3 regions of the Kitasatospora sp. NPDC091257 genome follow, and region 1 is predicted to be linked to each of the others. Evidence: riboswitches for the same ligand, from Rfam matches in the RefSeq annotation. Region 1 holds a riboswitch; each other region holds the start of a gene.
What was found. A riboswitch is a leader RNA that binds a small molecule or an ion and turns the genes downstream of it on or off. The one in region 1 is predicted to bind cobalamin.
Positions count from the first base shown of each region.

Region 2: linked by a shared signal. The riboswitch ahead of metE (5-methyltetrahydropteroyltriglutamate--homocysteine S-methyltransferase) and the one ahead of ACIQOV_RS11355 (FecCD family ABC transporter permease) in region 1 are both predicted to bind cobalamin.
Region 3: linked by a shared signal. The riboswitch ahead of ACIQOV_RS33960 (HoxN/HupN/NixA family nickel/cobalt transporter) and the one ahead of ACIQOV_RS11355 (FecCD family ABC transporter permease) in region 1 are both predicted to bind cobalamin.

Region 1 is NZ_JBIVVI010000178.1:448-9,330, reverse strand. Features, by position in the region: gene sodX (nickel-type superoxide dismutase maturation protease) at 1-204, opposite strand, end outside; gene sodN (superoxide dismutase, Ni) at 478-873, shown strand; cobalamin riboswitch at 962-1,112, shown strand; gene ACIQOV_RS11355 (FecCD family ABC transporter permease) at 1,220-2,284, shown strand; gene ACIQOV_RS11350 (ABC transporter ATP-binding protein) at 2,371-3,120, shown strand; gene ACIQOV_RS11345 (ABC transporter substrate-binding protein) at 3,149-4,141, shown strand; gene ACIQOV_RS11340 (nuclear transport factor 2 family protein) at 4,229-4,612, shown strand; gene ACIQOV_RS11335 (GNAT family N-acetyltransferase) at 4,623-5,099, shown strand; gene ACIQOV_RS11330 (anti-sigma regulatory factor) at 5,288-5,698, shown strand; gene ACIQOV_RS11325 (SigB/SigF/SigG family RNA polymerase sigma factor) at 5,879-6,892, shown strand; gene ACIQOV_RS11320 (hypothetical protein) at 6,965-7,393, opposite strand; gene ACIQOV_RS11315 (diacylglycerol/lipid kinase family protein) at 7,444-8,415, shown strand; gene ACIQOV_RS11310 (WhiB family transcriptional regulator) at 8,785-8,883, shown strand, end outside.
Region 2 is NZ_JBIVVI010000090.1:907-12,575, forward strand. Features, by position in the region: gene ACIQOV_RS06655 (zinc-binding dehydrogenase) at 1-451, opposite strand, end outside; gene ACIQOV_RS06660 (TetR/AcrR family transcriptional regulator) at 551-1,213, shown strand; gene ACIQOV_RS06665 (macro domain-containing protein) at 1,358-2,044, opposite strand; gene ACIQOV_RS06670 (ADP-ribosyltransferase domain-containing protein) at 2,319-3,938, shown strand; gene ACIQOV_RS06675 (HelD family protein) at 4,056-6,188, shown strand; gene ACIQOV_RS06680 (zinc ribbon domain-containing protein YjdM) at 6,347-6,703, shown strand; gene ACIQOV_RS06685 (MFS transporter) at 6,856-8,319, shown strand; gene ACIQOV_RS06690 (MarR family winged helix-turn-helix transcriptional regulator) at 8,319-8,771, shown strand; gene cobF (precorrin-6A synthase (deacetylating)) at 9,084-9,842, opposite strand; cobalamin riboswitch at 9,958-10,187, shown strand; gene metE (5-methyltetrahydropteroyltriglutamate--homocysteine S-methyltransferase) at 10,343-11,669, shown strand, end outside.
Region 3 is NZ_JBIVVI010001038.1:163-3,233, forward strand. Features, by position in the region: partial or broken gene ACIQOV_RS33950 (hypothetical protein) at 1-1,013, opposite strand, end outside; gene ACIQOV_RS33955 (metalloregulator ArsR/SmtB family transcription factor) at 1,072-1,455, opposite strand; cobalamin riboswitch at 1,538-1,751, shown strand; gene ACIQOV_RS33960 (HoxN/HupN/NixA family nickel/cobalt transporter) at 1,782-2,897, shown strand.

The DNA.
Region 1 (8,883 bases):
CACGGCGCCGTAGCTGCGGCTGTCGCTGTCCACCGGGCGGTTGTCGGAGAGCAGCCACCAGCCCGTGGCCCGGCGCTCGGCGACCCGCTTCACCACCAGCAGGTCCTGCTGGAAGGGGTGCCGGAAGACCACCACCGCGCCCGGCCGGATCGGCGCGCCGTAGCGGACCAGCAGCTGGTCGCCCTCGCGCAGGGTCGGGACCATCGACGGCCCCGCCACGTCGACCAGTCCGAACGGCAGCGCGCCGCCCCGGTCCGGCCCCCCGGCCCCGGCGCCCTGCGGTCGCGTGCTCCGCGCCACGACTCCTCCTCCTGCTCCGCCCGCCCCCAGTCTGCCGTACGGACCGTCACCGGTCCGATGTCCGGATTACCCCGGTTCCTGGTCCGTCTTTTGCCCTAGGCCCGCCGCCCGATCGCGAAACGGCGAGGCCGGAAGGGTAATCTCGGGCGCGGGAAGACGATCTAAGGAAGGACTCCCATGTTCTCTCGTCTGTTTGCACCTCGCGCCACCGCCCACGCCCACTGCGACCTGCCCTGCGGCGTGTACGACCCGGCGCAGGCCAAGCTGGAGGCCGAGTCGGTCAAGGCCACCCAGGAGAAGTACCAGGCCAACGAGGACCCGCACTTCCGCGCCCGCGCCATCATCATCAAGGAGCAGCGCGCCGAGGCCGTCAAGCACCACATCTCGGTGCTGTGGAGCGACTACTTCAAGGCCCCGCACTTCGAGAAGTACCCGCAGCTGCACCAGCTGATCAACGACACCCTGAAGGCCGCCTCGGCCGCCAAGGCGTCCACCGACCCGGCCACCGGCCAGGCCCTGCTGGACCTGATCGCCGAGGTCGACAAGATCTTCTGGGAGACCAAGCAGGCCTGAGCCTGACGCGTCGCCACCCGACCGCCCCCGTCCGCACCGCCGGACGGGGGCGGTCGCGCGTTCCCGGCCCGCCCAGGGCCGGTAAGGGTTGCCTGCCCTGAGTGGCTGTTATGCTGCCAGGGCGTCCGAGGGGGAAGTCCGGTGTGAATCCGGCGCTGACCCGCAACGGTGAGCACGGCCCGTACCAACCCGTACGGCCCGCGCCAGCCCGATCGCCCCCGGCCGCTGAACTCCCGACAACTCGCCGCGGACTGCGAGGGGAACGGCGCCCCGGCACGCCTTCGGCCGGCGCCCGCCCCGGCGCACCCGCGGCCCGAGGCAAGGCGCACCCGTGGACCGTGCAGTCGTGGACCGTGCAGTCGGCCCGCCCACCCGTCGAATACCCGTCGTCCCGCTCGCCGCCGGCCTCGTCGCCGCCCTGCTGCTGTCGCTGCTCTGCGGGGTCGCCCTCGGCTCCTCCGGACTCGGCCTGCCCCGGGTGCTGCGGCTGCTGGGCGCCGGGCTGACGGGCGGACGGCTGGACGCGGGCGAGGCGGCCGCGTACGCGATCGTCTGGGAGATCCGGCTGCCGCGCACCGTGCTGGCCGCCGTCGTCGGCGCCGGCCTCGCCGCCTGCGGGGTCGCCGTCCAGGCCCTGGTACGCAACGCGCTGGCCGACCCCTTCGTGCTCGGCATCTCCTCCGGCGCGGCCGTCGGCGCCAACGCCGTCCTGCTCTTCGGCGCCTTCGCCTCGCTCGGGGTGTGGGCGATCTCCGCCTCCGCCTTCGGCTCCGCGCTGGCCGCCATGACGCTCGTCTACCTCGCCGCCCGCACCGCGTACGGACTCACCCCGCTGCGCCTGGTGCTCACCGGCACCGCGCTGTCCTACGGCTTCTCCGCCGCCACCACCCTGATGGTCTTCGCCGCCGACCGCGGCGAGGCCGCCCGGGACGCCATGATGTGGCTGCTCGGCAGCCTCGGCGGCGCCACCTGGGGCAAGGTGCCGATCGCCGCCGTCACGGTGGTGGCCGGCCTCGCGTACCTGGCCTGCGCCGCCGGGCGGCTGGACGCGCTCGCCATGGGCGACGAGACCTCCGCCTCGCTCGGCGTGGACCCGGACCGGCTGCGCCGCGAGCTGTTCGTGGTGACCGCCGCCGTCACCGGCACCGTGGTCGCGGTCAGCGGGGCGATCGGCTTCGTCGGGCTGCTGGTGCCGCACCTGGCACGGATGCTGGTCGGCGCCGGGCACCGCCGGGTGCTGGTGATCGCGCCGCTCGCCGGGGCACTGCTGCTGGTCTGGGTGGACATCGCCTCGCGCACCCTGCTGGCACCCGCCGAACTGCCCGTCGGGGTGTTCACCGCGGTGCTCGGCGTGCCCGCCTTCCTGCTGATGATGCGCCGCCGCGGCCAGGCCCTCGGAGGAACCCGGTGACCGACGTGACCACGGCGACCGGCCCGGCCGACCCGGCCGCGCCCACCCCGGCGCGGGCCCAGGACCTCGCCGTCGACGCCGTCTCGGTGGAGCTGGCCGGCACCCGGCTGGTCCACGAGGTGACCCTGGCGGCCGCCGCCGGGCAGGTGGTCGGACTGGTCGGCCCGAACGGCAGCGGCAAGTCGACCCTGCTGCGCTGTGTCTACCGGGTGCTGAAGCCGGCCGGCGGCGTGGTCCGGCTGGCCGGCGACGACCTGCACGCCCTGAGCGCGCGCGACACGGCCCGCCGGGTGGCCGCGCTGACCCAGGAGCACTCCGCCGAGTTCGACTTCACCGTCGCCGAGGTGGTCGCCATGGGCCGGCTGCCGCACCGCCGCGGCTTCGGCGCCCCGGCCGACGGGGACGCGGAGCGCTGCGCCGGGGCGCTGCGCAAGGTCCGGGCCGGGCACCTCGCCGAGCGCGGCTTCCTGAGCCTGTCCGGGGGCGAGAAGCAGCGGGTGCTGTTCGCCCGCGCGCTGGTCCAGGAGCCGCGCCTGCTGGTGCTGGACGAACCCACCAACCACCTCGACATCGCCCACCAACTGGAGGTGCTGGCGCTCGCCCGCGAGGCCGGCCCGACGGTGCTCACCGCGCTGCACGACCTCAACCTGGCGGCCGGCCACTGCGACCTGGTCTACGTGCTGCGGGCCGGGCGGATCGTCGCCTCCGGCCCGCCCCACGAGGTGCTCCGCCCCGCCCTGCTGGCCGAGGTGTTCGGCGTCCGCGCCACCCCGGTGCGGCACCCGGAGACCGGCGCCCTCCAGCTGCTGTTCGACCGGCTCGCCCCCTCCTCCTGACCCGTCCCGCCTGCCCAGAGGAACCACCTTGCGCACCAAGGCCGTTGCCACCGCCGCCCTGCTCGTCCTCGGGCTCACCGCCTGCGGCGCCGAGATCGCCCCGAAGGAGGCCGCCACCGCCTCCGCCCACTACCCGGTGACGGTGGACAACTGCGGGCAGAAGCTCACCTTCGCGCGGAAGCCCGCCCGGGTGGTGACCAACGACGTCAACATCACCGAGCTGATGCTCTCCCTCGGCCTCGCCGACCGGATGGCCGGCTACGTGATGCCCGACGACAAGGGCCGGATCGACAAGGTGGCCTGGAAGGACGGCTACCAGCAGACCACCTGGCTCTCCAAGAAGGTGCTCACCAAGGAGATCGCCCTGGACGCCCGGGCCGACCTGGTCCTCGCCGGCTGGCACTACGGCTTCGACGAGGGCGCCGGCGTCACCCCGCAGGCCTTCAAGGCGCTCGGCGTCGACTCGTACGTGCTCAGCGAGTCCTGCCGCAGCGGCAAGGGCACCGAGCGCGGCGTGATGGACCCGCTGGAGGCCCTCTACACCGACCTGGCCAACCTCGGCGAGATCTTCGACGTCGAGGACCGCTCCGACCGGCTGATCGCGGACTTCAAGGCGCAGATCGCCGCCGTCCCGCAGCCCGAGCGCCGCCCGTCCGTCTTCCTGTACGACAGCGGGCAGGACAAGCCGTACACCGCCGGGAAGTTCGCCGCCGCCAACGAGATCATCGCCAAGGCCGGCGGGAGCAACATCATGGGCGACCTCGCCGACACCTGGGTCACGGCCGGCTGGGAGGGCGTGGTGCAGCGCGACCCGGAGGTGATCGTGATCAACGACTACGCGACGCCCGGGGCCGAGGAGAAGCGGAAGTTCCTGAAGTCCTTCCCGCCGCTGGCCAACGTCTCCGCGGTCAGGAACGACCGGATCTTCGTCATGGACTACGTCGACCTGGTGGAGAGCCCGCGCAACCCGGCCGCGGTCGGCGCGCTGGCCGAGTACCTGCGCACCGTGCCGGCCCGCTGACGGCCCCCGGTCCGCTCCTCCGGGGCGGTGGCCGCGGGCGTACGCTCAAGGTACGAGCCGACGGAACCCGACCGGAGGAGCGAGATCATGACCACGATGGCGGCCCCCGGCGCCTTCGACACCCGCGCCCTGCGCGAGGGCATCGAGCGCTGCGACGCCGAGACCCTCCTGGCGCTCTACGCGCAGGACGCCGAACTGCGCATGGTCGATCGCAAGACCCAGCCCAGCCACCCCCTGGTGATGCACGGCCGGGAGGAGATCGGCGCCATGCTGGACGACGTCTACGGCCGCGAGATGACCCACAAGCTGGAACAGGTGGTGGTCCAGGGCGACCACGCCGCCTTCCTGGAGTCCTGCCGGTACCCCGACGGCGTCCGGGTGCTGATGTCCTCGATGGCCGTGCTGCGGGACGGCCGGATCGTCGACCAGACCTCCGTCCAGGCCTGGGACGAGACGGGTCCCGAGCAGTAGGCTCACAGGCATGATCCGCACCGCCGTCGCCACCGACGTTCCCGTCATCCACGCCATGATCCGCGAACTCGCGGACTACGAGCAGGCCCTGCACGAGGCGAAGGCCACCGAGGAGCAGCTGCACGACGCCCTGTTCGGCGAGAACCCGGCCCTGTTCGGGCTGATCGCCGAGGACGACGCCACCGGCGAGCCGGTCGGCTTCGCGGTGTGGTTCCGCAACTTCTCGACCTGGCGCGGCACCCACGGGATCTACCTGGAGGACCTGTACGTACGTCCGCAGGCGCGCGGCGGCGGCCACGGCAAGGCGCTGCTGCTGGAGCTCGCCCGGATCGCCGTCGAGCGCGGCTACTCCCGGGTCGAGTGGTCGGTCCTGGACTGGAACCAGCCCTCGATCGACTTCTACAAGGCGATCGGCGCGGTGCCGATGGACGAGTGGACGGTCTACCGGCTCACCGGCGAGGCCCTGGCCGAAGCCGGGCGGCGCTGAACGGCCGTCCGGAGACCGGCGAAAGGGTCTGCCACCCTGCGTCGCAATGCCTTACCATGAGTAACTCCCGAACCGGGGTGCGGAAGGCAGAGCGATGGTGGATGCGTGACGCCGGGCCCCCTTCGGGGGTAGCAAGCGGTAACAAGCGGGGTACCAAGAAAGCACAGCGCGCCACCCAGGAGGCAAGGGTGTCCCAGATCGACGGCGATCTCGGTGTTCAGGACTTCGTGGAGGTCCGGCTGCCCGCAGCGGGGGCCTACCTCTCCGTCCTGCGAACAGCGACGGCCGGGTTGGCGGCCCGGCTGGACTTCACGCTCGACGAGATCGAGGATCTGCGGATCGCGGTCGACGAGGCCTGCGCCATCCTGCTCCAGCAGGCGGTGCCCGGGTCCGTACTGTCCTGCGAGTTCCGGCTGGTCGGCGACTCGTTGAAGGTCACCGTCTCGGCCCCGACCACCGACGGCAAGGCCCCCGAGCGGGACACCTTCGCCTGGACGGTGCTCTCCGCCCTGGCCGGCGAGGTCGACTCCTCGGTCGGCGCGGACAAGACCGTGTCGATCAGCCTGAACAAGAAGCGCGGCGGGTCCCCCGCCCACTAGCCGGGCGCCGGACCGAACCGCACGACCGAGCAGCACCGAGCACCACCCGCGCAAGGGCCGTCCGCCGCTCCCCCGACCGGGGTTCCGACGGACGGCTCCCGGTACCGCCACCCACGCGGTACGACCAACGAGACGATTCCGGGGCCACCGGCCCCGGTGCTCCCGGAACGGAACGGGGGAATGGCCGTGAGTGATCTGGACCGTACCGGCCTCGCGACGGCGGGACCCGCCGTACCGACCCAGGCGAGCGTTCCCGGCCTCGCCGCCAACGACGAAGCGCACCCGAAGGACGCCCAGCGGATGAGCCACCCCACCGAGCCGACGTCCGAGCCGACGCCTGCCTCCGTGCCCCCGCCGGACCCGGCGGGCGAGACGGACCCGGCGGTCGAGGCCGAGCCGCACAGCGCCGTGCCCGCCCAGGGCTCGCACCGCACCGGCGCCCCGGACCGGGAGGCCGCCCGCGCGCTGTTCGTCCGGCTGTCCGTACTGCCCGAGGGCTCCCCGGAGCGGGTCGAGTTGCGCAACCAGCTGGTGCGGATGCACATCCCGCTGGTCGAGCACCTGGCCCGGCGCTTCCGCAACCGGGGCGAGCCGCTGGACGACCTGACCCAGGTCGCCACCATCGGCCTGATCAAGTCCGTGGACCGCTTCGACCACGAGCGCGGGGTCGAGTTCTCCACCTACGCGACGCCGACCATCGTCGGGGAGATCAAGCGGCACTTCCGCGACAAGGGCTGGGCGGTGCGGGTCCCGCGCCGCCTCCAGGAGCTGCGGCTGTCGCTCACCACGGCGACCAGCGAGCTCTCCCAGCGGCACGGCCGCTCCCCCACGGTGCACGAGCTGGCCGAGCACCTGGGGATCTCGGAGGAGGATGTCCTGGAGGGCCTGGAGTCCGCCAACGCGTACTCCACGCTCTCGCTGGACGTGCCGGACAGCGACGACGAGTCGCCGGCCGTCGCGGACACCCTGGGCGCGACCGACGAGGCGCTGGAGGGCGTCGAGTACCGCGAGTCGCTCAAGCCGCTGCTGGCCCAACTGCCGCCCCGGGAGCAGAAGATCCTGGTGCTGCGGTTCTTCCGGAACATGACCCAGTCGCAGATCGCCGCCGAGGTGGGGATCTCCCAGATGCACGTGTCCCGGCTGCTCGCCCGGACCTTGGCCCAGCTGCGGGAGAAGCTCCTGGTGGAGGAGTAGGACTGACGGCCGCTCAGCTCCGGCTCGGCGGCCGTCCGATCCCCTGCCCTGCGACCCCGGCCCTGTACGCCCCTAGTCCTCGGACGGGGCGTACAGGGCCGCCGTCGACTTCGGGTTCAGCAGGCAGCCGATGCCCACCAGGCCGAGCACGCCGATCAGCACGCCGAACGCGATCGCCGTGCCGCCGCTCTCGAACATGTAGTAGGCGACCGGCAGGCAGATCGAGTTGGTCAGCACCGCCGGGCTGCGGCCCCAGCGGCGCTCCTTGAGCAGTGCGAGGGCGGCCAGCACCGGCAGCACGCCGAGCAGCACGATGACCGCTCCGCCGAACTCGTTGAGGGCCAGCTGCTTGGCCTGGCCGGACACTGCGGCCACCATGTCCAGGACGCCGACGACGGCCAGCGCGATGCCCTCCAGGGCCGTGATGGCGGCGCCCAGGGTCAGGGAGGCCGGTCGGCCGGCGCCGGCCGTGGGTGCGGGTGCGGAGGTTTCTGCGGTCACTCCAGCAGGGTAGCCGCCGGTCGGTCCGTACCGACCCGTAGGCTTTCCCCATGCGCGCTCTCCTGGTCGTGAACCACAAGGCCACCACCACCAGTGGCCGGACCAGGGACGTCCTGATCCACGCCCTGCGCAGCGATCTCAAGCTGGAGGTCGCCGAGACCCAGTACCGGGGCCACGCGCGCGACCTGGCCCGCGGGGCGGCGGAGGACGGCACGGTCGACCTGGTGGTGGCGCTGGGCGGGGACGGCACCGTCAACGAGGTGGTGAACGGGCTGCTGGCGCACGGCCCGGGCGAGAAGGTCCCGCGACTGGCCGTGGTGCCGGGCGGTTCGACCAATGTGTTCGCCCGCGCGCTGGGCCTGCCCAACGACCCGGTCGAGGCGACCGGCGCCCTGCTGGACGCGCTGGAGCACGGCCGGGAGCGGCCGATCGGGCTGGGCAAGGCGATGACCGACGGTCTGCCGGACCGCTGGTTCACCTTCACCGCCGGCCTCGGCTTCGACGCCGGCGTGGTCGGCCGGGTCGAGGAGCAGCGCCGGGCCGGGCGCAAGTCCACCCACGCCCTGTACGTCGGCCAGGCCCTGCGGCACTACTTCACCCAGCGTGAGCAGCGCCGCTCCGGCCCGATCTCCCTGGAAATGCCGGGCCGCGAGCGGGTTCCGGGCCTGGTGCTGTCGATAGTCAGCAACACCTCGCCCTGGACCTTCCTCGGCAACCGGCCGGTCTACCCCTCACCGCTCGCCTCCTTCGACACGGATCTGGACGTCTTCGGCATCACCCGGATGACGACGTTCGGCACGGCTCGAACGGTCCGTCAGATCCTGCGGTCGTACGCGCCTTCGGGTGACGGCGCCCCTCCGATGGGCCCTTCCGGGAAGCACGTCGTCTCCTATCACGACGTCAGACACTTCACCTTGGTTTCGGAGGAACCGGCGCCGTTCCAGGTCGACGGGGACCATCTTGGAGACAGGAGTCGCGTCAGTTTCACAGGCGTACGGCGGGCACTGCGTGTGATTGTGTGACTGGAAGGGGGGTTCCTCCTTCTTCTCGAACGCACAAGCCCCCTTCACTCCATAGAAGTACTGGCTGTGAGCTAGGCGACACCGAAGAATCCAAAATTCCTCCCCGAAGGGGGTTGTATCCGAGCCCGAGGTTTGCGAACCTCTACATGGCGATCGGGACACATCGCAGCGACGGCAACTCCGGAACCACAGGAGCGCCGACCGCGGGGTGTCCCTCGAATCGCCGAATCCCCCCCAGCACAGACCACCCGGGCCCGACGGGCCTTTGGTCTCTTTTGCTGTTGCGGGATTCGTGAAAGCGTTCACATTCACAAGCCATTCGATTGTGCCGATCGGGCCACCCCCCGCGGCAGGAGGAGTTGGACGACCATGGACTGGCGCCACCGCGCTGTCTGCCGCGAAGAGGACCCGGAGCTGTTCTTCCCGATCGGGAACACCGGTCCTGCTCTGCTGCAGATCGAGGAAGCC
Region 2 (11,669 bases), on a different contig from region 1:
CGGTGATGGCGGCCCAGGGGGTGGAGACCGCGTCGGGGATGAAACAGGCCTGCTCGAAGGGGAGCTCGTCCGGTATGGGCACCAGGGTGGTGGCGGTGGCGAGCGCGTACTCGGCCCAGCCGCCGTCGTAGTCCACGCCGCGGGTGTGCACGACGCCGTCGCGGTTCTCGCCGGCCTGCAGCAGCACCCGGTCGCCGACGGCCGCGGTGGTCACGCCCTCGCCGAGGGTGTGCACGGTGCCCGCGACCTCGTGGCCGAGGGTGACCTTGTCGCCCTTGAGGAAGAGCGGCTTGAGCATGCCCTCGATCAGGTGGACGTCGGAGAGGCAGACGCCGGCGGCCTCCACCTTGATCAGCACCTCGCCCGGACCGGGCACCGGGACGGGGACCTCCTCCACGGCGAAGGCGCCCTTGGCGACGTCGAGCCGGCCGGCGAGCATCGTGGCGGTCATCAGGACTTCCCTTCTCGCGGGGGCGGCGGGCCGGGGGAGTGTTCGCCGCTCCGGAAGTTACTTGTTATCCAACAAGCAAGTTCACCGTAGCATGGTGGCATGTCTACGCACGATGAGGGCCGAACCGGAGGACCCGGGACGCTCCGGGAGGCGCCCGCGCGCCGCACCCAGGCCGAACGGCGGGCCCGGGCCGAGTCCGCGCTGATCGCCGCCGCCGCCCGGCTGATCGCCGAGCACGGCAGCACCGGGGTCACGCTGGCCGGGGTGGGGGAGGAGGCGGGCTTCAGCCGGGGCCTGGCCACCCACTACTTCGGGTCGAAGGCCGCACTGCTCGCCCGGCTCCAGGGCGCGGCGCTGGCCGAGGCGATGGCGGCGGCCGCGCCGGAGCGCAGCGGGGCGGGCGCGGTGGACGAGCTGTGCGGGTTCGCGCGCGGCTGCCTGGAGGGCGTGCGCAACCCGACCGACCTGGGCCGGGCCTTCGTGGTGCTGGGCGCGGAGGCGCTCGCGGGGGCCTCGGAGCTGACCGCCGCGGTGGCGGAACTGGACGCCCGGACCCGGGCGTGGGCGGCCGAGGTGGTCGGGCAGGGGCAGCGGGAGGGCGAGCTGCGCCCCGGCGTGGACCCGGGCGCCTTCGCGCTGGCCTTCGTGGGGCTGCTCAAGGGGCTGGTGGTGCAGGCCGCGGCCGCTCCGAAGGCCTTTGACGTGGGGCTGGCGGTCGCCGAGTCCGAGCGCTGGATCCGGCTGGCGCTCACGGCGGGCTGAGGGCTCGCGGGCGGGGCGGGGCGGGGCGGGCGTCCGGCCGGGGCCGGGCGGAGGGCGGCCGGGGCGAGCGGGGCGGAGTCGGCACCGCCGCACGGCGGCCGTGCGGCGGTGGGCGGCGGTGCGGGTGGCCGCTCCGGGGCGGGGTCAGGCCCGGCGGGCGGGCGAACCGCGGCGTGCGGGCGGCACGATGCGCACCCGCTCGGTGGCGGGCGCCTTTTCGAGGTCGTCCAACTGGGCCAGGACGGTGGCGCGCAGGTCGTCGTCGTCCTCGAAGTGGTGGTCGTTGAACAGGGTGTAGCCGGACCACATCAGGTTGGCGCAGACCCGGGGCGGGACCTTGCCCGTCGCGGCGCCCATGCCGACCAGGGCGACGGACCGGATCGAGCCCGGCCGCAGCCGGTTCTGCCGGTGGACGGCCTGGAACGCGGCGGCGCAGGCCAGGGCCACGTTCAAGGTCTCGCTGACGTTCTGCGAGGAGGTCCGCATGGTCGGGGCCGATATCAGGAACGCCGGGTTGACGGCGCCGGACGGGACGCAGACCGCGCTGCCGACCGGGAGGCTGCCGGCGTGCTGCTCGCGGATCGCCTTCTGGACCCGCAGCTGGATGCCCGCGCCCAGGTGGCGCTTGATCGCGGCGTCCGTTCCGCCGTCCATCCGGCCGCGGGAGTTGGTGGGGCTGACCCAGGCGTCCGCCTTCGCGGTGAGCAGCGAGGCGTGCCGGATGTCGATCCCGGGGACGTCGGCGAAGGCCGCCCGCCAGGACTCCACGACCGTCGCGTTGAGGTCGGTCAGCACCACCTTGAGCGGCGGCTCGGTGCGGTCCGTGGTCATGCTGGGCTCCTGTCGGTCGGGGGTGCCCGGTGGGCCGGTTTCTTGGTGACACCGACGAAGCTAGCGCCCGGCACTGACAATCCGTCCGGGCTCCGTCCGGGCTCCGTCGGCGTCCCGTCGGCACCTCGCCCGCGCCGGTCGGCGGCCGGTCGGCGCGGGCCGGACTGTCGGACCCTGCTGGTAGGACTGTGGTGTCCGCCAGGGAAGCTGACGGTCCATCACCTGCCGTTCGTCTGACATTCGTACGGTCCCGATCAGCCGGAGTTGCACCACCATGAGCGCTGTCGACACCCCCGCCACCCAGCCCGACCCGAGCGACCCGCTCGCCCTCGCCGACCTCTTCACGGGCGGCGGCGAGCCGTGGCTGCCGCTGCTGAAGCCGGTGATCGAGGCGCAGCCCGGTGCGGCCTCGTTCATCGGCCCGGGCCGCGGCCCGGAGGTCGTCCCGGTCCGCGAGCTGACCTTCCAGGCGCTCAAGCCGCACGCGCCGCACCGGTGGAAGGTCGTCGTCTTCGGCCAGAACCCGTACCCGAGGCCGGAGAGCGCCACCGGCATCGCGATGTTCGACAACACCTTCCACGACTGGAAGGACAGCCAGTTCGGCCGGGTGATCAGCATCCGCTGCCTGATCAAGGCCGCGGCGATGTGGAAGTACGGCATCCCCAAGAAGACGCCGATCGCCGACATACGGGCGCTGCTGAAGAAGCAGGAGACGGTCCAGCCGCCGGAGTGGTTCCAGGCGATGCTGACCCAGGGCGTGCTGCTGCTGAACGCGGCGCTCACCGCGAGCAGCGACGGCGCGATGGGGCCGGACGAGCACACCGGGTTCTGGCGGCCGGTCGCCGAGCGGATCGTCGAGGAGATCCTCCGCGCCAAGCAGCGGGCCGCCGAGGAGGACCGCTACGTGGTCTTCGCCTGGTGGGGCGCGCACGCCCGCAGCCTGAAGAACGTCGTGCTGCGGCTGCAGGAGAAGTACCCCGAGGTCGAGGTCCGCCACATCGACCACGCCAACCCGGCGGCCCAGGGCGACATCTTCTGCGACGGCGAGCACTTCGCCACGGTGAACGCCGCCCTGGCCTCGCTCGGTGCCGACGAGGTCGACTGGCTGCCCAGCACGGGGTGGAACGCGCCGTCGGCGCAGGGCGGCGGGGCGGAGGCCGGGGTCGCCGAGCGGATGGGTGCCTTCATCGCCTCCACCATGGAGCTGCACCAGCTCTACCTGGACCGACTCGCCGGGGTGAAGGACGAGGGCCTCGTCCTGCCGGCGATCACCGGTGTGTTCGACACCCCGCCGACGGGCTTCCGGGAGGCGGTGTCGCCGGTCGCCGAGCTGCTGCGCGGCCTGGACCGGCACGTGTCGCTGTCGCACGACTTCGGCAAGCGGCGGGCGGACGAGGCGGCCACCGGCCTGTCCGCCGACGAGATCGCCGCGCTGTACCTGTACACCTGCGAGTCCGCGTTCTACCGGGAGATCAACGCGGTGCTGCGCTCGCCGGACCGCAGCCGGCTGGTGCCCTACCTGCCGTACCTGCGGCTGCTGTTCGCGGCGGTGTCGCGGCTGCCCGTCCGCACCGCGCCGCTGTGGCGCGGGGTCTCGCTGGACCTGCGGCGGCAGTACCCGCTCGGGAGGACGGTGACGTGGTGGGGCGTCTCCTCCTGCACCTCCGAGCTCGGGGTCGCGCGGTCCTTCCTGGGCAGCCGGGGCAAGCGGACGCTGTTCGAGGTGCGTCCGGTGCGGGCCGCCGGCATCAGGAACTTCTCGGCGTTCACCGGCGAGGAGGAGTTCATCCTGCTGCCCGGCACGCAGTTGGAGGTCACCGACGTCCGGGCGGAGCGCGGTGGCCTGTGCACCGTGACGCTGACCGAGCTGGAGGAGGCGCCCCTGGTGTCCTGAGGCGCCCGGGCCGAACCCGCCCCCTGGAGCAGCAACCGAGTCAGTATTTTTACTGAGTTAAGTTATGCTGGACTCCGAGCGGCAGATGAGCCCGTTGTGCGGGAAGGGGCGCGAACGATGACCTCGGAAATCCGGAACCTGGACGGCGAACTGGAACGGGAGCGGGCCTACGTCGAGGTCTGCCGGGTCGCGACGGCCCGGCAGGTCGAGGACGCGGGCCACCAGGTCGCCGCCGCGGAGGACGTCTCCGGCGACGGTGCCGGCGCGGAGGCGCTCGGCCGGTACCTGCGCACCCGCGCCAAGCGGATGACGGAGCTGCCGGAGAGCCCGTCCTTCTTCGGCCGCCTCGACTTCGCCGACACCGCGGAGGCCGGGGAGCACCGGCGACAGCGCTACTACGTGGGCCGCCGGCGGATCTCCGAGGATCCGACGGTGCCGCCGCTGGTGGTCGACTGGCGGGCCCCGGTCTCCCGGGCGTTCTACCAGGCGAGCGCCCACGCCCCGCTCGGGCTCGCGCGGCGCCGCCGGTTCGGCTGGGCGCCGTGGAGCCTGGGCGCACCGGAGGAGCTGACCGGGCTGGAGGACGAACCCCTCGGCGCGGACGGCGGGCACGGCCCGGCGGACGGCGACGCGGCGGGTGACGGTGCGGCGGGCGACGGTGCGGCGGACGGTGGCGAGGGCGGTGCCGGCGGCATTCTGGCCGCCGAGATCGAGCGGCCCCGCACCGGCCCGATGCGGGACATCGTCGCCACCATCCAGCCCGAACAGGACGTGCTGGTGCGGGGCGAGCTGAGCGAGTCGGTCTGCGTGCAGGGCGCGCCCGGCAGCGGCAAGACCGCGGTCGGGCTGCACCGCGCCGCGTACCTGCTGTACAGCTTCCCGCAGCGGATCCAGCGCGGCGGCCTGCTGGTCATCGGCCCCAACCGGACCTTCCTGCGCTACATCGCCGAGGTGCTCCCCGCGCTCGGCGAGATCGACGTCACCCAGCGCACCGTCGAGGACCTGGTCGCCACCCGGCCGGTCGCCGCCGTGGACGACGAGCGGGCCGCCGCGGTCAAGCAGGACGCGCGGATGGCGACGGTGCTGCGCCGGGCGCTGTACGGCCGCATCCGGGCGACGGGCCCGGAGCCGCTGGTCGTACCGGACGGCTCCTACCGGTGGCGGGTGCCCCCGGAGCGGCTGGAGCGGACGGTCGCCGAACTGCGCGAGCAGGCGCCGCCGTACGCGATCGGCCGGGAGAGCCTGCGCACCCGGGTGGTGGCGATGCTCCAGGACCAGGCCGAGCGGCGGACCGGCGTCCGGTCCGGCGCCTGGTCGCGGAAGATCGGCCGCTGCGGGCCGGTGGCCGCCTTCCTGGAGGCCGCCTGGCCGAATCTGCGCCCGGAGGCCGTGGTCGCCGCGCTGCTGAGCGACCCCGCCCTGCTGGCCGAGGCCGCCGAGGGGGTGCTCGGCCCCGAGGAGCAGGCGGCGATCCTGTGGCGCCGGCCGCCGCGCTCGGAGAAGAGCGCCACGTGGTCCGAGCACGACCTGATGCTGCTGGACGAGGTGGCCGGCCTGATCGAGCGCCCGGCCGGCTTCGGCCACGTCGTGGTGGACGAGGCCCAGGACCTCTCCCCGATGCAGTGCCGGGCGATCGCCCGCCGCAGCGCCTTCGGCTCCCTGACCGTTCTCGGCGACCTCGCCCAGGCGACCGCCCCGTGGGCCGCCCGCAGCTGGCCCGAGCAGCTCGCCCACCTGGGCAAGCCGCAGGCCGCGGTGGTGCCGCTGACCACCGGCTTCCGGGTCCCGGCCGCCGTGACGGCCCTCGCCAACACCCTGCTGGGCGCGCTGGACGTGGACGTGCCGCCGGCCGTGTCGCTGCGGCAGGACGGGGAGCTGACGGTGCGGCGGGTGGCCGGGGGCGGCCTGGGCGGAGCGGTGGTCGCGGCGGTGCGGGCCGCGCTGGAGCGCGAGGGCTCGATCGCGGTGATCGCGGCGGACGGCGCGGTGGCGGAGGCCGCCGAGGCGCTGCTCGCGGCGGGGATCCCGACCGGGGCGGCCGAACAGGTCGGCACCACGGCGCGGGTGACGGTGCTGCCGGCCTCGCTGGTGAAGGGGCTGGAGTACGACCACGTGGTGGTGCTGGAGCCGGCCGCCATCGTGGAGGCCGAGGCGCGCGGCCTGCACCGGCTGTACGTGGTGGTGACGCGGGCGGTCTCCCGGCTGTACGTCCTGCACTCCCGTCCGCTGCCCGCGCCGCTGGGCGGGTGACGGCCCGGCGGCGGAGGCGGGTGGGGAAGGCCGGGCGGGTGCGGCCGCCGGGCATGACCCCGTGCCCACCGGAAGCGGCGGCCGACCGGTGCCGGCACCCCCGCTGACCTCCTCACTCGTGCCCGGATCAGCTCCGAACAGCTGGATATCCTGAACACATGAGCGACAACCTTCCCCCGTGTCCGCAGTGCTCCAGTGAGTACACCTATGAGATGAACGCCCTCATGGTCTGCCCCGAGTGCGCCCACGAGTGGGTGCCCGGCGGCGGCGACCAGGCCGGCGCGCCGGCCGGTGAGCGCGTGATCAAGGACGCCGTCGGCAACGTGCTGAGCGACGGCGACACCGTGACGGTGGTCAAGGCGCTGAAGGTCAAGGGCAGCGTCTCCGGCATCAAGGCCGGCACCAAGGTCCGCAACATCCGCCTGGTGGACGGCGTCGACGGGCACGACATCGACTGCCGCATCGAGGGCTTCGGTGCCATGCAGCTCAAGTCCGGCGTGGTCAAGAAGGCCTGATCCGCGGGCCCCCAGCGGCCGCGCCCCGTCGAGGAGATCGGCGGGGCGCGGCCGTTGCGCTGTCCGGGGCCGGTCGGGGGTGGAGCCGCCGCCCGGATTAGTTGTAGCATCACAATGATTACAACAACACAAATAACTCTGGAGCGTTCGCCATGCCCGATGCCGCTCGACCGCGGCCCTGGCTCGTGCTCGCCATCTGCTGCATGAGCCTGCTGATCGTCAGCCTCGACAACACCATCCTGAACGTGGCCCTGCCCGCCGTCCGGCGTGACCTGGACACCACGGTGTCCGGCCTGCAGTGGACGGTCGACGCCTACACCCTGGTGCTGGCGAGCCTGCTGATGCTCTCCGGCTCGACCGCCGACCGGATCGGCCGCCGCCGGGTGTTCCGGATCGGACTGGTGGTGTTCACCGCGGCCTCCCTGCTGTGCAGCCTGGCCCCCGGGCTCGGCTGGCTGATCGCCGCGCGGATGCTCCAGGCGGTCGGCGGATCGATGCTCAACCCCGTCGCCATGTCGATCATCAGCAACACCTTCACCGACTCCCGGCAGCGCGCCCGGGCGATCGGCGTCTGGAGCGGCGTGGTGGGCATCAGCATGGCCGCCGGGCCGATCATCGGCGGGGCGCTGGTGGAGTCGGCCGGCTGGCGGGCGATCTTCTGGATCAACGTCCCGATCGGCCTGGCCGCCCTCTTCCTCACCACCCGCTACGTGCCGGAGTCGCGGGAGGCCCGCACCCGCCGGGTGGACCCGGTCGGCCAGCTGCTGGTCGTCGTCGTGCTCGCCGCCCTCACCTACGCGATCATCGAGTCACCGGAGCGCGGCTGGACCTCGCCCGTGGTGCTCGGCTGCACGGCGGCCTCCCTGGGCGCGCTGCTGGGCCTGCTGCGGTACGAACCCCGGCGCACCGACCCGCTGATCGACCTGCGGTTCTTCCGCTCCGCGCCCTTCTCCGGCGCCACCGTCATCGCGGTCGCCGCCTTCGCCGGCCTCGGCGGCTTCCTCTTCCTCACCTCCCTGTACCTCCAGGACGTCCGCGGGCTCGACCCGCTGCACGCCGGACTGTTCATGCTGCCGATGGCGGTCATGTCGCTGCTCACCGCGCCGCTGTCCGGCCGGATGGTGGCCGCCCGGGGGCCGCGCACGCCGCTGCTGCTGGCCGGGGCGGCGCTGACCGCGAGCGCCGTGCTCCAGGCGGTCGGCTACTCCGAGCACCTGCCGACCTGGCTGCTGGTCCTCGCCTTCCTGCTCTTCGGTACCGGCTTCGGCCTGGTCAACGCGCCCATCACCAACACCGCCGTCTCCGGGATGCCCCGCTCGCAGGCCGGGGTGGCGGCGGCGGTGGCCTCCACCAGCCGACAGGTCGGCCAGTCCCTGGGCGTCGCGGTCACCGGCGCCCTGATGGCCGGCAGCGCCCTCGCGGACCCGGCGGCCTTCACCGGGGCGGCCCGGACGGCATGGTGGATCATCGCCGGCTGCGGCGCCGCCGTGCTGGTCACCGGTACGCTCACTTCCGGCCGCTGGGCCCGGGCGACGGCCGAGCGCACGGCGCGGCGGCTCGCCGCCGAGGAGGCGGCCGAGGGAAGCACGGAGACGAAGGAGACGGTGGACGCCTGATGGAGCGCCTCGACACCGGTGGGCACCCGGAGGGGGGCGGGACGGACGCCGCGACGGCGGCCCGGGTCTGGCAGGGGATGTACGCGCTCGTGCTGGAGCGCCACGACCGCCGCAGGACCGTCGCCGAAGCCCTCGGCATGAGCTTCAGCCGGGTCAGGGCGCTGCGCCGGCTCGCCGCCGGCCCGATCACCCTGCGGGAGCTGGCCGAGCGGCTGACCGCCGACCCGCCGTACACCAGCGTCATCGTGGACGACCTGGCGCGGCGCGGGCTCGCCGAGCGCATCACCAACCCGGCGGACCGGCGCTCCAAGCTGGTCCACCTCACCGAGGAGGGCGAGGCCAAGGCCGCGCTCGCCACCGGGATCCTCGCCACGCCGCCGGACGCGCTGCTCGCGCTGCCGCCGGAGGACCTCCGCGCGCTCGACCGGGTGATGGCGAAGCTCCTGGACTGAGGGCTGCCGCCCGACGCGGCGGGCGTGGATCCGGGAGTCGGGACACCGGCCGCGGGTGATCCGTGTTTTCCGCGAGGACGGAGACGGCATGCATGAGTCCGGGCCGCTGTTCCCGTTCCGCTGCCGTGCTGCCGACCGCCGGGGCCCACTGCCCTTGATGGTCCGTCAATCGCCGTTCTTCGCAGGCCCGCACGCCGATCGTGCGGGCTGTTCGGGAACTGCTCCGCCATCGCCGTCGGCGACGCCCGGATCGCCGGGCGCCCGGCGCCGGGCGCCCGGCAGGTGTCCGGCAGGCGTGGGGCAGGCGTCGGGTCAGCCGTCCGAGCGTCGCAGCAGGTAGGTGTCCATGATCCAGCCCTTGCGCTCCCGGGCCCGCTCACGCAGCTCGCGGATGCGAGGGGCGGCCTCGGCGAGCGGACCGGAGACGAGCACCTCGTCGGGGGTGCCGAGGTAGGCGCCGTAGCGGATCTCCAGCCCCTCGGGGTCGATCCCGGCGAAGGCGGCCCGGCCGTCGAGCATCACCACCACGTCGTCCACCCCCTCGGGGAACCCCTCGGCGAGGCGGCGGCCGGTGGTGATCTGCACCGGCCGGCCGACCCGGGTCAGCGTGGTGCGGTGCCGGGCGGCGAGCGCGGAGACGCTGCTGATGCCCGGGACCACCTCGTACGCGAAGGGCACGCCGCCCCGGTTCGACACGTCGTCCACCACGGCGATGACGCTGTCGTAGAGGGCGGGGTCGCCCCAGACCAGGAAGGCGCCGTTCTCGCCCGGGCCGAGGTGCTCGGCGACCAGCCGTTCGACCAGATCGGCGCGGCGGACGCGCCAGTCGTCCACGGCGGCCGCGTACGCGGGGGTGGCGCGGTCCCGTTCGGCGTCCGGCGCCTCGACCACGCGGTGCCCGGGCCGTCCGTGGTCGGCCAGCATCCGGCGACGCAGCCCGATCAAGTCCTGCCGTTCCTCGCTCTTGTCGAGGATGAAGAAGACGTCGGTGCGACCGATCGCCTTGACCGCCTGCAGGGTGAGGTGGTCGGGGTCGCCCGCGCCGATGCCGATGACGAAGATGTGCCGCATGGGAGACATTCTGCCGTCCGCCCCCGGGTGCGCCGCCCGGGGCCGGGCGCGGAGTCTGCGTCTCACCACGCGGACGCCTTGCGGGATTTCCGCCTCGACGCCGAGGGTTTGCCCCTAAGCTGGCGGTGCAGCTGGTTCGCCCTGTCCGCCAGGCAGGCGCGTCGCAAGAGGGAACCCGGTGGGAATCCGGGACTGCCCCGCAGCGGTGAGTGGGAACGACCGCCGTCATACGCACTGGACCCGGGACGGGTCTGGGAAGCGACGGCCAGTAGGTGTCCGCCCCGGTTTCGGCCGAGGTGGGTGTGCCCGCGAGTCCGAAGACCTGCCACTGCCCGTGCGCGAGCGTTCGCGCGCGGCCATCCGGTGACCTCGTGGGCGGGTCGGCGACCATATCGGGCGGAGCCGCGCACGGGTGCGGTCGTCCGTCCGGTCCGTCATCCCTTCGCGTCCTCGTGCCGTCACCGGGCACTTGAGGATCCAGACTCGCGAAGGAGAGTCCCTTGACCACGAAGTCCGCAGCCGCGGCGAGCGTCGCCACCGCCCACGGCTACCCCCGCCAGGGCCGGGGCCGTGAAGTGAAGAAGGCGATCGAGGGGTACTGGAAGGGCGCGGTCGCGGCCGAGGCGCTGCTGGCGACCGCCGCCGACCTGCGTCGGACGAACTGGGCGCAGCTCGTCGAGGCGGGGGTCGCAGAAGTGCCGACCGGCGACTTCTCGCTCTACGACCACGTGCTGGACACCACCGTGGCGGTCGGCGCGATCCCGCCGCGGCACCGGGAGGCGGTCGACGCCGACCCGCTGGCCGGGTACTTCGCGATGGCGCGCGGCAACCAGGACGTCGCTCCGTTGGAGATGACCAAGTGGTTCGACACCAACTACCACTACCTGGTACCGGAGTTGGGCCCGGACACGGTGTTCGCCGCGAACCCGGCCAAGGCGGTCGGCGAGCTGCGCGAGGCGCTGCTGCTCGGCCACGCCGCCCGGCCGGTGCTGGTCGGGCCGGTCAGCTACCTGCTGCTCGCCAAGCCGGCGCCCGGGGTGGGCGCGGACTTCCAGCCGATCACCCTGCTGGACCGGCTGCTGCCCGTCTACGCCCGGCTGCTGGCCGAGTTGCGTGCCGCCGGCGCCGCGTGGGTGCAGCTGGACGAGCCCGCGCTGGTGCAGGACCGCACCCCGGCCGAGCTCAACGCGGCTGCCCGCGCCTACCGCGAGCTGGGCGGTCTCACCGAGCGGCCCAAGCTGCTGGTCGCGAGCTACTTCGACCGGCTCGGCGAGGCGCTGCCGGTGCTGGCCAAGGCCCCGGTCGAGGGCCTGGCGCTGGACTTCACCGGCCCGGCCGCCGCCAACCTGGAGGACCTCGCCGCCGCCGGCGGTCTGCCCGGCAAGCGGCTGGTGGCGGGGGTGATCGACGGGCGCAACATCTGGATCAACGACCTGGAGAAGTCGCTGGTGACCCTGGCGACCCTGCTCGGCCTCGCCGGCACCGTCGACGTGGCGCCGTCCTGCTCGCTGCTGCACGTGCCGATCGACGCCGCCGCGGAGCGCGACATCGACCCGCAGATCGCCCGCTGGCTGGCCTTCGCCCGACAGAAGGCCGGCGAGGCGGCACTGCTCGCCCGGGGCCTGCGCGAGGGCACCGGCGCGATCACCGCCGAGCTCGCCGCCAACCGCGCCGACCTCGCCTCCCGCGCCAACTCCCCGATCACCCGCGACCCGGCGGTGCGCGCCCGCGCCGCCGCCGTCACCGCCGACGACACCCGGCGCGCCCAGGCGTACCCGCAGCGGGCCGAGGCCCAGCGCGCCCGGCTCGGGCTGCCGCTGTTGCCGA
Region 3 (3,071 bases), on a different contig from region 1:
TGTTCGACCTGGGCGGCGAGGTCCCCGTCCGGGTCGAGGACGGGCGCTGCCTGGCCGAAGGCGTAGCCGGGGGAGCGGGGGTCGAGTTCGGCGGCGCCGGTGGCGACGAGCAGGGTGCGGTGGTTCAGGGCGGCGCCGTAGACGGTGACCGATCCGTGGTCGCCGATCACGCAGTCGGCGGCGACGAGCGCGGCCTGCCAGCCCTGGTGGGGCGGGATCAGGCGCAGGCCCATCCGGCGGGCGTCGTCGAGCAGCGCCTCGGGGTCGTGGCGGCTCCACACGTTGGGGTGCAGGACGACGGCCACCGTGTACTCGTCGGCGGGGAGCCGGCGGACCAGCCGCCGGGGGAGGTCCGGGCGGCGGCCGAACAAGGAGTGCTCGCTCCAGGTGGAGCTGACGACGACGAGCCGTCGGCCGCCGGTGGCACCGAGCGCGGCGCGGTAGCCGTCGCGGGAGCGCCGGCTGCCGAGCATCCGGTCGAAGCAGGGGTCGCCGACAACCCGGGCGACGTCCAGCGCCTCGGGGCAGGAGTCCCGCAGCCGGTCCAGCTGCTCGGGGTGGGAGAGGCCGAGGACGTCCACGAACACCCTTCCGCGGTGGGTGAGTTCGTTGCGGGACAGACCGGCGGCGGTGACCGTGTCGCCGGTGGACTCGGTGACCAGCCGGTTGTAGCCGACGCCGTGCGGGAGGACGACGAGGCGGGCGTCCAGCCGGTGCATGGAGGAGTGGACGGCGCAGGCGACGGCCAGGTCGAAGCGGCGGCTGACGGCGTCCTCCCAGTCCAGCACGGTGAAGCCGGGCAGGCCGTGCAGGTACTCGTCCAGGGCGCGGTCGGCGAAGGCGGAGCCGGGGTTGACGGTGAAGTACCGCTCGATGCCGTCCGGGTTCAGCAGGGTCAGGACGTCCAGGACCCGGGTGGCCGAGGTGAGGGTGCGGGCGACCGCCAGCACGCGGGCCCTGACCGGTCGGGTGTTCCACCGGTCGGCGGGCCAGGCGTGGGGGCGGGACGGCACGTCATGATCGTACTCATCCGTTCCGGCCGCGGCGCGGTTCCGGGGCCGGGCCAGTGGGTCAGCCCGTGGCCGCGGTGGGCTCGTGGTGTTCGCCGGCGGCGCACTCGTCGAGGAGGGGGCGCATGGCCTCGTCCACGAGCTGGTAGCGCACCACGCGTCCGTCCCGGTCGCCGGTGACCACGCCGGCCGTGCGGAGCAGCCGCAGGGCCTGGGAGACGGCGGGGTCGCGCATGCCGGTGGCGACCGCGAGGTCGGTGACGGCGAGCGGCCCGGCCCGGTGGAGGGCGAGCAGCAGGGCGAGCCGGCCGGGGTCGGCGAGCAGGGAGAACCGCTCGGCCCAGGACCGGACGTGGGCCGGGTCGCCGATCGCGGCGATGGCCTCGCAGACCCGGTGCCCGTCGATGGTGCGGTGGCCCGCGCGGTCGGCCGGTACGAGATGCATGCGGACATTCTCGCAGGCGGCGGTCTGTGATCCTGGACACCTGCGCAGGTGCGCAACCTTGCACGGGTCGGGGCGTGGCCCCTACGGTGTTCCCCGCCGTGGTGCTCGGGAAGACCGGTGACGGACCCTCAGGGGTCCCAGCCCGGAGCGGCCCTCGCCACTGTGATCGGGTCGTTCCTCCGTCCGCGGAGGAACGTCGTCCGTACCCATGGAGCCACTGGGCGCCTCGCGCGCTTGGGAAGGCGGGTACGGGCGTCCCGTCAGCCAGGAGACCGGCCACGGCATCTCACGAGGTTTTCCACGAGGTGCTGGAGCGTGATCCGCAGATGACCCTGCCCGAAACCGTTGCCGCCGGGGCCGAACCGGCCCCCTCCGCGCTGCCCAGCTTCCAGTGGCGGCGCGAGGACACCGTCCGTACCGCCGGGCTGATGGCGGTGATCGTGGCCATGCACGTGGTGGCCTTCGGCACGCTGATCTTCCTGGTCGCACCCGAGAAGTACGCGGTCGGCACCCAGGTCTTCGGGGTGGGCCTGGGTATCACCGCGTACACCCTCGGGATGCGGCACGCCTTCGACGCCGACCACATCGCGGTGATCGACAACACCACCCGCAAGCTGATGGCGGACGGCAAGCGGCCGGTCTCGGTGGGCTTCTGGTTCGCCCTCGGGCACTCCTCGATGGTGGTGGTGATGGCCGCCCTGGTGGCGGGCGGCGCGCAGCTGGCGAACACCCTGATGGACGACGAGTCGACCACCCACAAGTGGCTCGGCGTGATCGGGACGACCACTTCCGGCGTGTTCCTCTACCTGATCGGCGCGCTCAACCTGGCGGCGCTGCTCGGCATCCTCAGGGTGTTCCGCTCGATGCGGGCCGGGAAGTTCGACGAGAAGGAGCTGGAGGCGCACCTCGACTCGCGCGGCTTCATGGCCCGGGTGCTGAACCGGGCGACCCGTTCGATCACCCGGCCCGGGCAGATGTTCCCGGTGGGCATGGTGCTGGGCCTGGGCTTCGACACCGCGACCGAGGTCACCCTGATGGTGATGGCCGGCTCGGGTGCCGCCTCCGGGCTGCCCTGGTACGCGATCGTCTGCCTGCCGCTGCTGTTCGCGGCCGGGATGAGCCTGTTCGACACCCTGGACGGGACGTTCATGAACTTCGCGTACCAGTGGGCCTTCGCCAACCCGGTGCGGAAGGTGTACTACAACCTGACCATCACCGGTCTGTCGATCGCGGTGGCCTTCATCATCGGCACCATCGAGCTGGTCGGGGTGCTGCACGAGAAGCTCGATCTGACCGACCCGGTCACCGGGTTCATCGCCGACATCTCGCTGGACAACGTCGGCTACGCCATCGCCGGGCTGTTCGTGGTCGTCTGGGCGATCGCGATCGGGTACTGGAAGCTCGCCGGGGTCGAGAAGCGCTGGACGCCCGAGGGCTCCTGAGCCACCCGGCCGCGAGCAGCGGCCTGCCCGCGCACGCCGGAACGGCGCTTCCCCGCGGTGGGGAGGCGCCGTTCGCGTTCCGGGGGCCGGGTGCGCCCCGGGTCGGCGCTCCTCGCGGAAGGCGACGTGCCGGCCGGCGACCGGGTCGCACTCGCACAGGACCAGCAGTGACAG